Regions from separate parts of the Streptomyces sp. NPDC059008 genome, predicted to be linked through region 1. Evidence: riboswitches for the same ligand, from Rfam matches in the RefSeq annotation. Region 1 holds a riboswitch; each other region holds the start of a gene.
What was found. A riboswitch is a leader RNA that binds a small molecule or an ion and turns the genes downstream of it on or off. The one in region 1 is predicted to bind cobalamin.
Positions count from the first base shown of each region.

Region 2: it holds a riboswitch for cobalamin, as region 1 does, so the genes downstream of both, ACFWZH_RS38115 (cobalamin biosynthesis protein) here and metE (5-methyltetrahydropteroyltriglutamate--homocysteine S-methyltransferase) in region 1, are expected to answer to the same signal.
Region 3: it holds a riboswitch for cobalamin, as region 1 does, so the genes downstream of both, ACFWZH_RS09085 (HoxN/HupN/NixA family nickel/cobalt transporter) here and metE (5-methyltetrahydropteroyltriglutamate--homocysteine S-methyltransferase) in region 1, are expected to answer to the same signal.

Region 1 is NZ_JBHYJC010000003.1:330,589-334,858, forward strand. It holds gene metE (5-methyltetrahydropteroyltriglutamate--homocysteine S-methyltransferase) at 1-2,167, opposite strand, end outside; cobalamin riboswitch at 2,332-2,554, opposite strand; gene ACFWZH_RS06820 (3-hydroxybutyryl-CoA dehydrogenase) at 2,747-3,616, opposite strand; gene aceB (malate synthase A) at 3,613-4,270, opposite strand, start outside.
Region 2 is NZ_JBHYJC010000077.1:12,597-16,866, reverse strand. It holds gene ACFWZH_RS38125 (caspase family protein) at 1-1,208, opposite strand, end outside; gene ACFWZH_RS38120 (hypothetical protein) at 1,214-1,651, opposite strand; cobalamin riboswitch at 1,854-2,004, shown strand; gene ACFWZH_RS38115 (cobalamin biosynthesis protein) at 2,134-3,120, shown strand; gene ACFWZH_RS38110 (cobyric acid synthase) at 3,117-4,270, shown strand, end outside.
Region 3 is NZ_JBHYJC010000004.1:288,474-292,743, forward strand. It holds gene ACFWZH_RS09080 (VOC family protein) at 1-135, shown strand, start outside; gene ACFWZH_RS09085 (HoxN/HupN/NixA family nickel/cobalt transporter) at 163-1,314, opposite strand; cobalamin riboswitch at 1,345-1,560, opposite strand; gene ACFWZH_RS09090 (alpha/beta fold hydrolase) at 1,688-2,536, opposite strand; gene ACFWZH_RS09095 (MarR family winged helix-turn-helix transcriptional regulator) at 2,579-3,169, opposite strand; gene ACFWZH_RS09100 (hypothetical protein) at 3,284-3,655, shown strand; gene ACFWZH_RS09105 (nucleoside/nucleotide kinase family protein) at 3,659-4,270, opposite strand, start outside.

The DNA of each region.
Region 1 (4,270 bases):
GCAGTTCGGCCGCCTCCTGCGAACTGGGCACGCGCGGCGAGTGGATGTCGTACACGCCGGGCCCGGCCTCGCGCGGGTAGCCGTGGGCGGCCAGTTCACGGGCGACCTGCATGTGGGAGCGGGCGGCCTCCAGGCTGATGACGTCGGCGTCGAGGTCGTCGATGGCCTGGACGATGTCGCCGAACTCGGCGTAGCACATGTGGGTGTGGATCTGGGTGTCCGGGCGGACGCCGCTGGTGGTGATCCGGAACGCCTCCGTGGCCCAGGCCAGGTAGGCGGGCCGGTCGGCGGTGCGCAGCGGCAGGGTCTCGCGCAGCGCCGGCTCGTCCACCTGGATGACGGACGTGCCGGCCGCCTCCAGGTCGCCGACCTCGTCGCGCAGGGCCAGGGCGACCTGGCGGGCGGTGTCGCCCAGGGGTTGGTCGTCGCGGACGAAGGACCAGGCGAGCATGGTGACCGGGCCGGTCAGCATGCCCTTGACCGGACGGTCGGTGAGGGACTGGGCGTAGGCCGTCCAGCGCACCGTCATCGGCTCGGGGCGGGAGATGTCGCCGGCCAGGATCGGCGGGCGGACGTAGCGGGTGCCGTAGGACTGGACCCAGCCGTGCTGCGTGGCGAGGTAGCCGATGAGCTGCTCGGCGAAGTACTGGACCATGTCGTTGCGTTCGGCCTCGCCATGGACGAGGACGTCCAGACCGGCCTTCTCCTGGAAGGCGAGCACCTCCCGGATCTCGGCCTTGATCCGCTCCTCGTACCCGGCCGTGTCGATCCGGCCCGCGCGCAGGTCGGCCCGTGCGGTGCGCAGTTCGCCGGTCTGCGGGAAGGAGCCGATGGTCGTGGTCGGCAGCAGCGGCAGGCGGAGGTGGGCGCGTTGGGCCGTGGTCCGTTCGGCGTAGGGCTGCGAGCGGCGGGCGTCGCTCTCGGTGATCGCGCCGGACCGGGCGCGGACGGCCGGGTCGTGGGTGAGGGGGGAGTTGGCCCGGGAAGCCAGGGCCGCCCGGGTCGTGGCCAGTTGGGCGGTGATGGCGCCGGTACCGCGGGTCAGGCCCGTGGCGAGGGTGACGATCTCGGCCGTCTTCTGCCGGGCGAACGCGAGCCAGCGCAGGACCTGCGGTTCGATGTCCCGCTCGGCCGCCGCGTCGAGGGGGACGTGCAGCAGGGAGCAGGAGGCCGACACATCGACCCGGTCGGCCAGGCCGAGGAGGGTGCCGAGCGTGGCGAGGGACTTCTCCAGGTCGTTGACCCAGATGTTGCGGCCGTTGACGACGCCGGCGACCAGTCGCTTGCCCGGCAGTCCGCCGACGGCCGCGAGGGCGTCCAGGTTGGCGGCGGCGGCCTCGGTGAAGTCCAGTGCGAGCCCCTCGACCGGGGCCTTGGCCAGCACGGGCAGGGCGTCGCCCAGGCGGTCGAAGTAGGAGGCGACGAGCAGCTTGGGCCGGTCGGTGAGGGCGCCGAGTTCGCGGTAGGCGCGGGCGGCGGTGTGGAGCTCGGCCGGGGTGCGGTCCTGGACGAGGGCGGGCTCGTCCAGCTGCACCCACTCGGCGCCGGCGGCGCGCAGGTCGGCGAGGACCTCGGCGTACACGGGCAGCAGGCGGTCCAGGAGGGTCAGCGGGTCGAAGCCGGCGGCCACGCCGGGCGCGGGCTTGGCCAGCAGCAGATAGGTGACGGGACCGACCAGGACGGGCCGGGCCGTCAGACCCAGTGCCAGGGCCTCGGTCAGCTCGGCGACCTGCTTGGCGGAGTCGGCGGTGAACGTCGTGTCAGGACCCAACTCGGGCACCAGGTAGTGGTAGTTGGTGTCGAACCACTTGGTCATCTCCAGCGGTGCGACATCCTGCGTGCCTCGCGCCATGGCGAAGTAGCCGTCGAGCGGATCGGCCGCGACGGCGGCCCGGTGGCGGTCGGGGATCGCGCCGACCATGACGGTGGTGTCCAGGACGTGGTCGTAGTACGAGAAGTCGCCGGTCGGGACCTCGTCGAGGCCGGCCCCGGCCAGCTGCTGCCAGGTGGTGCGGCGCAGTTCGGCGGCGGTGGCGCGGAGGGCGTCGGCGGTGACGCGGCCCTTCCAGTAGCCCTCGATCGACTTCTTCAGTTCCCGGTCCGGGCCCTGACGCGGGTAGCCGTACACGGTGGCCCGTGCTGCCGCGGCTGCGGACTTGGTGTTCACGGAGATCTCCTTCGCGAGACGAATCCCTGAGATCCCGGCGACGGGACGAAGGCGCGAAGGGGTGACGCACCGTGCGGTACGACCTCGCGCGGCATGGCGCGGTCCTCCGCCTGGTGTGTACGCCGACCCGCCCTCGAGGTCACCGGGATATCCGGATGCGAGTGGTTCGCACCCGGGCAGATGGCAGGTCTTCGGACTCGCGGGCACGTCCTCACGGGGGAGGACACCTAATGGCCGTCGCTTCCCAGGTCCTCTCGTCGGACCCAGTGCGTATGACGGCGGTCGTTCCCGCTCACCGCTGCGGGGCAGTCCCGGATTCCCACCGGGTTCCCTCTTGCGACGCATCCCGCCTGGCGGACGGGGCGAACCAGCTGCACTGGTCAGCCTAAGGGCCGTCCGGCGATGCGGTACGTCCAGGTCGATCATTCGGAAGGTGAGGTGGGACACGCGGTCGACAGGTGTGAAGCACGACGAGGGCGGGAAACGCCGCACATGCGTTTCCCGCCCTCCTGTGAGCAGCCGCCGGTCCCTCCACCGGCGGTGCGGTCCGGGCCCCTCAGCCCGGACCGACCAGACCCTTCAGTTCTGGTCGTACTGGTGGAACCCCCGGCCGGTCTTGCGGCCCAGCAGCCCCGCCTCGACCATCCGTTGGAGCAGCGGGGGAGGGGCGTAGAGGGGTTCCTTGAACTCGTCGTAGAGCGACTCGGCGATCGAGGCGACGGTGTCCAGCCCGATCAGGTCCGCGAGCCTGAGTGGCCCCATGGGGTGGGCGCAGCCCAGCTCCATGCCGGTGTCGATGTCCGCGGCGGTGGCGAAGCCCGACTCCGCCATACGGATCGCCGCCAGCAGATACGGGACGAGCAGCGCGTTGACGACGAAGCCGGCCCGGTCCTGGGAGCGGACGACCGTCTTGCCCAGGACGCCGGTGGCGAAGTCCGCCACGAGGGAGACCGTTTCCGGGGCCGTGTGCAGGGAGGTCACGATCTCCACCAGCGGCAGCACCGGGACGGGGTTGAAGAAGTGCAGTCCCACGACCCGGTCGGCGCGGCCGGTGGCCATGCCCAGGCGCATGACGGGGAGGGAGGAGGTGTTGGTCGCCAGCACCGCCCCGGGATCCTCGACGATCTTGTAGAGCGCGGCGAACACCTCCGTCTTGGCGTCGGCGTTCTCGACGACGGCCTCGATGACCAGCTGACGGTCGGCCAGGTCCGCCAGGCTGCCGGTGAAGAGCAGGCGGTCGAGGGCCTGCCGGGCCGCGGCCGGCTCCAGCTTCCCCCGCTGGACGGCGCGGTCCAGCGAGGCGGCCACCCGCTCCCGTGCGGCGCGGGCGGCCGTGGCGTCGGCCTCACAGACCACCGTGTCGAGACCGGCCCGTGCGCACACCTCGGCGATGCCCGCGCCCATCTGACCGCCGCCGACCACCCCGACGCGCTGGATACCCGCGCTCATGACCGGGTCTCCGCGTTCCGCACGAGGTGGCGGGAGTAGGCGTCCGGGGTGAAGAAGCTCGGCAACTCGCGGGCCAGCGCGTTGCGTTCGAACAGGTCCCGCACCGCGTCGAGGTCCGCCCACGGGTACTCGGCGCCGAGCGCGGCGAGCTCCTCGTCGAGCAGCCGCAGGACCGTCTCGCGGTCGACGACCCGGTGGCGCAGCCACTGCCAGATCTGCACGCGGGCGATCTCGGCGGTGGCGGCGTCCTCCATCAGGCCGTACAGGGCGACCGCGCCCTGACCGCGCAGCCAGGCGGCGAAGTAGCGCAGGGCGACGGCGACGTTGGCACGTATCCCCTCCGCCGTGGGCGGACCGCTGATGCGGCGCACCGAGAGCAGGTCCGCGGCGCCCACCGCCACGTCGTCGCGGGTACGGTCGATCTGGTGCGGCCGGCCGCCGAGAACGCCGTCGAACACCTCGCGGCACAGGGGGACGAGGCCGGGGTGGGCCACCCAGGAGCCGTCGAAGCCGTCCTCGGCCTCGCGCTCCTTGTCCAGCCGGACCTTGGCCAGCGCCGCCTCGTTGGCGGCCGGGTCCTTGCTCGGCACCTGCGCCGCCATGCCTCCGATCGCATGGGCGCCCCGCTTGTGGCAGGTGCGCACCAGCAGTTCG
Region 2 (4,270 bases), on a different contig from region 1:
CGGGCCTCCTCATAGTCGGCGGTGGATTCGGGGACCCACAGGTCGGGTTGGGGTCCCGGCCGGTGGAGGGGGTCGGTGCCCTTGGTGTCCTTGAGGTCCTTGCCGGTGCCCTGGGCCTGGCCCTGCCAGCGGTCGGCGGCGGCGAAGCCCTGGTCGACCTGGTCCTTGGCGGCGGAGTAGACGGTGATCTGGGCGCGCCGGCAGCCCGCGGGCAGATCGTCCTCGCCGTGCAGCGGGCGGGTGTTGAGCTCGGACATCTCGTAGCCGAAGGCGGCCTGGCGCAGGGTGGGCTCGGCCTCCGGGGCGGTGAGCAGCCGCAGTTCGAGGGCGGGCGGGCAGTCCGGCGGCGGGCGCAGCGCGTGCAGGGTGACCAGGGTGGCGGCGGTGAGCGCGAGGACGCCGCCCAGCACGAGCAGGAGCCGCAGCCGGCGCCGGAGGTGCTGGTTGAACCAGCGGCGTAAGCGGACCCGCGGCGGCGTCGGCAGCCGGACCTCGGGGGTGGCGAAGGACAGGACGACGTCGTCGAGGGTGTTCTGCTTCGCGGAGCGCGGCTCCCAGACGTCGCCCATCGGGGTCCGCTCGTCGGCGAGCCGGGTGCGCAGCTCCCGTACGAGGTCCTCGAAGGCGACGAAGCGTCGGCCGGGGAGGCCGTGTTCGAGGATCTCCACCATGGCGCGGGTGAAGAGGCTGCCGCCGGCCGGTTCGTCGCCGCTGAAGATCCGGCGGTTGGGCTGGGCGGCCATCAGCAGCGACATGGGCTTGCGCAGGGAGTGGAAGGCCCCGTCGGCGTTGCCGGCGTAGCAGCACTCCAGGACGATCACGATGCGCTCGGCCCGTGCGTTGTCGAGGCAGGAGAGCACCGTGTCCTGCCAGGAGACGGTGGTGTGGCTCTGCCGGGGCACCGAGGCGCCGACCATCAGCTGCAGATCGCCGCCGTCGCTGCGGACCCGGCCGTGGCCGGAGAAGTGCACCAGCAGCAGACCGCGCGCCTCGTCGGCGGCGGTCTTGAGGGCCTGCCCCAGCTCCCAGGGCTCCGTGGGGCGGCAGACCGTGACCTCGTCGGCGGTGAACAGGTCGGTGGCGGTCAGTGCCCGCCGCAGCTCGGGGGCGTTGTCCTCCACCGCGGGCAGGCCGGTCAGCGTGGTGTAGTCGTGGACACAGACCAGCAGCGCCCGGTTGATCTTTCCCCGCGCGTCGTATTCGGACATCCGGGTCAGCCCTCGCCGGTGCCGCCCCCGCGCGTCGGTCCGCCCGGATCGGGGCGTTCGGTGTCGCCGACCGGCCGCAGCTCACCGCCCGTGCCGGCGTCGACGGCGGGCGCCTCGCCCTCGGCCCGCTCCTCCTTGCGGCGCCGCAGCCACTCCCGCAGGGCGATGCCCAGCCCCTTGGTGACCTCGGCGGCGACCGCGCCGACGATCACCAGGATCAGGTCATCCACTCCCACGGCCATGTCGCCGGGACCGGCCGAGCCGGCACCGTCGGTGTCGGCCGCTTCGTGGGCGGGGCGCGGCCGCTGCTCCCAGGCGTGTTCCCGGCGGCTCAGCCAGGGTTCGCGCTCCAGCCACACCTGGAGGTCGTCGATGTCCTGCTGCGGATTGTTCGTCCCCGTGATCCTGATGCGGATCTCGTGATGACCGGCGCTCTCCGGCATCCCCCAGCCCCCTTCCGGCGGCCCCTTCGCCACCGTGCAACTGATAGTGACGTGGGATCAGGGGCACAGGCAACCGTCTGTGACGCGGCCGCCACCCTGTGGCGCGTGCCACAGCGCCTGCCGCGGGGCTGCGTCGCAGGTCAAGGTTGAGTTGACGGGCCTTCGCGGGGCGTGGTGGACTGCCGGAGCCAATCGGCGACAGATGAGGAAGTCCGGTGAGAATCCGGCGCGGTCCCGCCACTGTCACCGGGGAGCGTTCCTCCAGCGAAGGCCACGGTCCGCCTCGCGTACGTCTGACGGCGTACCAGGACTGGAAGGCCGGGGGCCACGCCGATCCGGGAGCCAGGAGACTCTTGTCGCCGTCACGTCGAGCCAGGGCGCGGACCCTGAGTGAGGACATACCGCCATGCCCGGCCGCCCTTCGAGAGCACCACTGCACGCCCCCGCAGGGCCCCTTCGAGGCCTGACGGCGGTCTGACCCGATGCGCGGCGAACACGCGGGATACGCGTGCGGCGCGGCCCTGGGCTTCCTCGCCGACCTGATCGCGGCGGATCCGCGGCGCGGCCATCCGGTGGCCGCGTTCGGCCGGGCGGCGGGCGCCGTGGAGCGCCGGCTGTGGCGCGACCACCGCGGGTACGGAGCGGCACACGCCGTGCTGTGCGCGGGCGGTGCGGCCGCCGGGGCCGCCCTGCTGCAGCGCGCCACGGGACGCTCCCGCGGCGCCCGGGTCGCGCTGACCGCGGCGACGGTCTGGGCCGTGCTGGGCGGCACCTCGCTGGGCCGGGAGGCACGGGCCGTCGGCGGGGCGCTCACGGCGGGCGACCTGGACGTGGCGCGGGAGCGGCTGCCGCATCTGTGCGGGCGTGATCCGCAGGCGCTGGACGGGCCGCAGCTGGCCCGCGCGGTGGTGGAGTCGGTCGCCGAGAACACCTCGGACGCGGTGGTGGGCGCCCTGGTGTGGGGCGCGTTCGGCGGGGTGCCCGGCCTGGTGGCGTTCCGGGCGGTGAACACGCTGGACGCGATGGTGGGTCACAAGTCGCCGCGTTACCGGCGCTTCGGCTGGGCCTCGGCCCGGCTCGACGACCTCGCCGGCTGGCCCGGCTCCCGGCTGACCGCCGCGCTGGCGGTGCTCGCCGGCCCCGACCGGCGCGGCGCGCTGCGGGCCTGGCGGGCGGACGGCGGGGCGCACCCGAGCCCCAACGCGGGCCCGGTGGAGGCGTCGTTCGCGGGTGCGCTGGGCGTACGGCTGGGCGGCACGCTGGCGTACGCCGGGCGGGTCGAGCACCGACCGGTGCTCAACGGCGGGGCGCGGCCGGTCGCGGCCGGCGACATCGAACGGGCGGTACGGCTGTCGCGGAAGGTGAGCGCGCTGGCGCTGGCGACGACGGTGGCGGGGCGGCTGGTGGCGGGCGCGGTGCGGCACAGGAGTGCGGCGGCGCGCCGCGGGAGCGGGAGGAAGAGCCGTTGAACGGGCGGAGCAGGGCGTCCGGCAAGGCCGTCGGCGGGGGCCTGTTGGTGGCCGGTACGACGTCGGACGCCGGCAAGAGCGTGGTGACGGCGGGGATCTGCCGCTGGCTGGTGCGCCAGGGCGTGCGCGTGGCGCCCTTCAAGGCGCAGAACATGTCGCTGAACTCGTTCGTCACGCGCGAGGGCGCGGAGATCGGCCGGGCCCAGGCGATGCAGGCCGCCGCGGCGCGGGTGGAGCCGACCGCGCTGATGAACCCCGTGCTGCTCAAGCCGGGCGGCGACCGCAGCAGTCAGGTGGTGCTGCTGGGCAAGCCGGTCGGTGAGCTCAGCGCCCGCGGCTACCACGCGGGCCGGCAGGAGCAGTTGCTCGGCACCGTGACCGACTGCCTGGCCGAGCTGCGGCGCACCCATGACGCGGTGATCTGCGAGGGCGCCGGCAGCCCCGCCGAGATCAATCTGCGACGCACCGACATCGTCAACATGGGCATCGCCCGGGCCGCCCGGATACCGGTCGTCGTGGTCGGCGACATCGACCGCGGCGGGGTGTTCGCGTCCTTCTTCGGCACCACGGCGCTGCTGTCGAAGGAGGACCAGGCGCTGGTCGCGGGGTACCTCGTCAACAAGTTCCGGGGCGATGTGACGCTGCTGGAGCCCGGCCTTGCGATGATGCGGCGGCTGAGCGGGCGGCCGACGCTGGGCGTGCTGCCGTTCGCGCACGGGCTGGGCATCGACGAGGAGGACGGCCTGCGGGTCTCGCTGCGCGGCGCGGTGCGCGAGAGCGTCGTGGCGCCGCCGCACGGCGCCGATGTGCTGCGGGTCGCGGTCGCCGCCGTACCGCTGATGTCGAACTTCACGGACGTGGACGCGCTGGCCGCCGAACCCGGCGTGGTGGTGCGGTTCGTGGACCGGGCCGAGGAGCTGGCCGACGCGGACCTGGTGGTGCTGCCGGGGACCCGGGGCACCGTCCGGGCGCTCGCGTGGCTGCGCGAGCGCGGCCTCGCGGACGCGATCGCCCGGCGGGCCGCCGAGGGCCGCCCGGTGCTGGGCGTCTGCGGCGGCTTCCAGATGCTGGGCGAGCGCATCGAGGACGAGGTCGAGTCGAAGGCGGGCACGGTCGAGGGGCTGGGGCTGCTGCCCGTACGGGTGCGCTT
Region 3 (4,270 bases), on a different contig from region 1:
ATGTGGCGGGTTCCGCGGGAGGACTGGCCGGGGCCGGAGGTGGCGGACCGGCTGCGGCCGCTGGATCTGGCGGTGGCGCTGAGGCGCTGGGGGCCGGATCTGGTGACGGGCGCCGCGGCCGGTTCGGCCACGTGAGGTGAGGCGCGGCCCGCGCGCCGTGCCTCAGGAGTCCGACGCCGGTGCCGCCTGCTCTGCGGGCTTCGCCCGGTCCGCCGCCTCCGCTCGCTGCGCCCAGCGCTTCTCCACGCCGCTCAGTCGCCAGTACGCCAGCGCCGCGGCCCACACCACGACGAACAGGCCGACGATGATGAAGCCGACGTTGTCGAGGTCGAGGCTGGAGATCCAGCCGGTCAGCGGGTCGTCGAGGGCGAGTTTGTCGTGCAGCACGGTCACCAGCTCGATCGTGCCGATGAAGAAGGCGACGGCGATCGACAGTCCGGTGATGGTGAGGTTGTAGTAGACCTTGCGCACCGGGTTGGAGAACGCCCACTGGTAGGCGAAGTTCATGAACGTGCCGTCGAGGGTGTCGAACAGGCTCATCCCGGCGGCGAACAGCAGCGGCAGGCACAGGATCGCGTACCACGGCAGGCCGGCCGCGGCGCCGCTGCCCGCCATCACCATCAGGGTCACCTCGGTCGCGGTGTCGAAGCCGAGCCCGAAGAGGAAGCCGAGCGGGAACATCTGGCCGGGGCGGGAGATCGAGCGGGTGAAGCGCCCCAGGAAGCGGTTCATGAAGCCGCGCGAGTCGAGGCGCTGCTCCAGCTCGGCCTCGTCGTACCGGCCGTCGCGCATACCGCGGAAGACCCGCCAGATCCCGGCCAACGCGATGAGGTTGAGGGCGGCGATGAGGTAGAGGAACGTCCCCGAGACCGTGGTGCCGATGGTGCCGAGGATCTGGTGGGTACGGGACTCGTCGTTGAGCAGGGTCCCGGCGAGCTGGGCGCCGCCCGCCACGAGGGCGGCCATCGCGACCACCACGCTGGAGTGGCCGAGCGCGAACCAGAAGCCCACCGAGACCGGCCGCTTGCCGTCGGCCATCAACTTGCGGGTGGTGTTGTCGATCGCGGCGATGTGGTCGGCATCGAAGGCGTGCCGCATGCCGAGGGTGTAGGCGGTGATGCCGAGTCCGGCGCCGAAGACCTGGCTGCCCACGGAGTAGTGGTGCGGGACGACGAGCAGGAAGAGCACGCCGAAGGCGACGACGTGCAGACCGGCTATGACGGCCATCAGACCGGCGGTACGGAGGGTGTCCTGCCGGCGCCACCGGAACGCGGCGGGGGCAGGGGTGTTCGGGGTATCGGTGGACAGGGCCATCCGGCGGTCACGCTCCAGCACCTCGTGGATCACTTCGTGAGATGCCGTGGCCGGTCTCCTGGCTTACGGGTGCACGCGTCCCTCCCCGCCTTCCCGGCCGCGGGCTGCGGTCAGTGGCGCCGTACGCGCGCCATGCGCATACGGAAAGGGCTGGAAACTCCCCGATCACAGTGGCGAGGGCCGCTCCGGCCTGGGACACAAGGTCCGGCACCGGTCTTCCCGAACACCACGGCTCGGTCACTCTATCTGCCGGGGAGTGCGGGATCTGTCGAGGAGGACGGGTGGAGGTGCGGGCCAGTGGCAGCGGACTCACGGCCGGTGGTCGCCGGGAGGGCCGGGGCTCCGGCGGGGCCGGTGGGCCAGGGGCGCCGGGTCAGTACTCCAAGGACGAGAGAAAGGCATGCAGTTCGCGGTCGAAGAGCCCGGTGTTCTCCAGATTGACCATATGGGCCGCGCCCGGTATTCGGACTCTTCGGGCGCCGGGGACGGCCAGCGCTATGGCGTGGGCGTTGGCGGAGATGTCCGTACTGTCGAGGTCGCCGTCGAGCACGACCGTCGGCACCCGGATCTCGCCGAGACGGTCCGCGGCGCCGACCTCAAGGGGCATCCCGGCGCCCAGCCCGTCGGCATGCACCTCCACATTGGCCGTGGCCGAGGCGCGCATCCGCTCACGGAACCCCGGGTGCACGGCGGATGGTTCGCGATGCGGACCGTCCACCCACATCCGCAGGAAGTGCTCGACATAGCGCTCCGCGCCGTCCGGTGCGCCGATGGCCGCGACCTGCTCCTTGATGTGCTCCAGGACGAAGGGGTCGGTGAAGGGGCGGCCGCTGATGCCGGGGGAGGCGAGCGCGAGGGCCGTCACCCGGTCCGGGTGGGCTATCGCGGTGTCGAGGGCGACCCGCGAACCGTGTGAGAGGCCGACGAGGACGGCGCTGGGGGCGTCGAGCGCGTCCAGGAGCGTGCACAGGTCGTCGTGGTTGGCGTAGTCCCCGTCCACCGTGGAGGACAGGCCGTGGCCGCGGAAGTCGTAGCGGATCGCGCGGAGGCCGGAGTTCACCAGCCAGGTGAACTGTTCGTCCCACATGTGCTGGTCGAGCATGCCGCCGTGCAGCAGCACCACCGCGGGACCCGAGCCGGCCGTCTCATAGAACAGCTCGCCGCTGTCGACCGGCACGAGGCCGTTGTCGACCTCGGACCAGTCGGTGATTGCTCGGGTCATGCTCCGGACCGTCCTTTGCGCGTGAGATGCGTGGTGCTGACATTACTTGTCGGTGATGTCGGCATTCTCCGGTGGAACGTGTGAGCCGTTCGCCAGGTGCCGGAATTCCTCGCCGAGTCGGTCGAGTACATGCAGGGTCGTGCGGACGTCCTCGGCGGGCAGGTCGGCCAGTCGTCGTCGCAGCTCCGTCGCCTCGAACTCCTGGATCCCGCGTATTGCCGCCGTGCCCTCGGCGGTGAGCTCGATCAGGGAGGAGCGGCGGTGTGCGGGGTTGGGTGTCGTCACGACCAGGCCCAGCTCCGCGGCGTGGTTCACCCAGCGCTGCACCGGCTGTCTGTCGAGCCCCATGGAGCGGGCCAACTGCGGCACGGTCCTGGGGCCTTCGCTGTGCAGGGCGTCCAGCAATGCGTGTTCACCGGCGGTCATGCCCGTGTCCGTCAGCTCGCGCTCCACCGCGCGGACGACCGTCCGGTGCAGCGGCCAAAGGCGTCTGATGACGCCGTACAGCAGGTCCTCGGCGGGAGGGGGTCCGTCGGTCCCCTCCCTGTCGGCGTCGCGCGCGGTGGAGCTGTGCGCTCCAGCGCCGTTCGCGTCGGTGCCATGCTCTGCGGCATCCCCCTCATTGACACTCATGATGTCATGATGACATCGATGATGTCGTTTGGGAAGGGGCTTGATGCGGAAAGGAGTTGAGGGGAAGCAGGCGGTGAGGGCGGAAGGCGTCGGCGAGGGAGAGCGGGAGAGCGGATGAAGGTCGGTCTGTTGCGTGCGGTCGGGGTGGCCACGGCGGTGTACGGGGTGGCGGTGACGGCGGTGCCCGATCTGCTGGCGCGGCCTTCGGGGCTGGTCGACGGTGAGGGAAGGGTCGAGCGGGCCACCCGGGTCTCGTTGCGCCCGCTGGCCTGGCGGGAGGTGGCCAGCGGGCTCGCGCTCGCGCTGGCGCCCGAGGGGCCGGCGCTGCGCACCGCCGCGTACATAAGGATCGCGGCGGATCTCGGGGACGCCGTCCTGGTCGGTGCGACGCTGCCGGGTCGGGACCGGAGGGCGAAGGCGGCCGCGGTGTCCGTGGGGTGGGGCGCGCTGTCGGTGGTCGGTCTGTTGGCCGGCGGGCGGCGGTAGGGGTCAGTCGCCGGACGGGGCGGGGGCCGTTTCGGGGGCGAAGGAGATGACGAGGTCGGCGTGGTCGCGAGTCGCCGCCACGAGGCGGGCGTTGGCCTCGTCCGAGGTGTGCACGAACCGTTCGGCGTCGGCGCGTGGGCGCCCGAAGCGCTCATGGCGGTCGATCAGCCGCCGGATTCGCTCCGGGTTGTCCAGCTCCACGTACCAGACCTCGTCGAGCAGCGCGCGGACCCGTGGCCACGGCGCGGAGTCGAGGAGGAGGTAGTTGCCCTCGGTGACGACGAGCGGGATGTGTGGTGCGACGGCGATGCTGCCGGCGACCGGCTCCTCGATGCGACGGTCGAAGGACGGGGCGTAGACGGTGGTGTCCGGCTCCGGCGTGCGCAGGCGCGCCAGCAGTGCCTCGTACCCGGCGGGATCGAAGGTGTCGGGCGCGCCCTTGCGGTCCGTGCGGCCGAGGCGGTGCAGCTCCGCCTCGGCGAGATGGAAGCCGTCCATCGGGACGAGCGCCGCCTGCCCGGCCAGCTCCGCCACCAGGTGGGCGGCGAGGGTGGACTTGCCGGCGCCCGGTGGGCCGGTGATGCCGAGCAGTCGGCGTCGTGCGGGGGTCGCGGA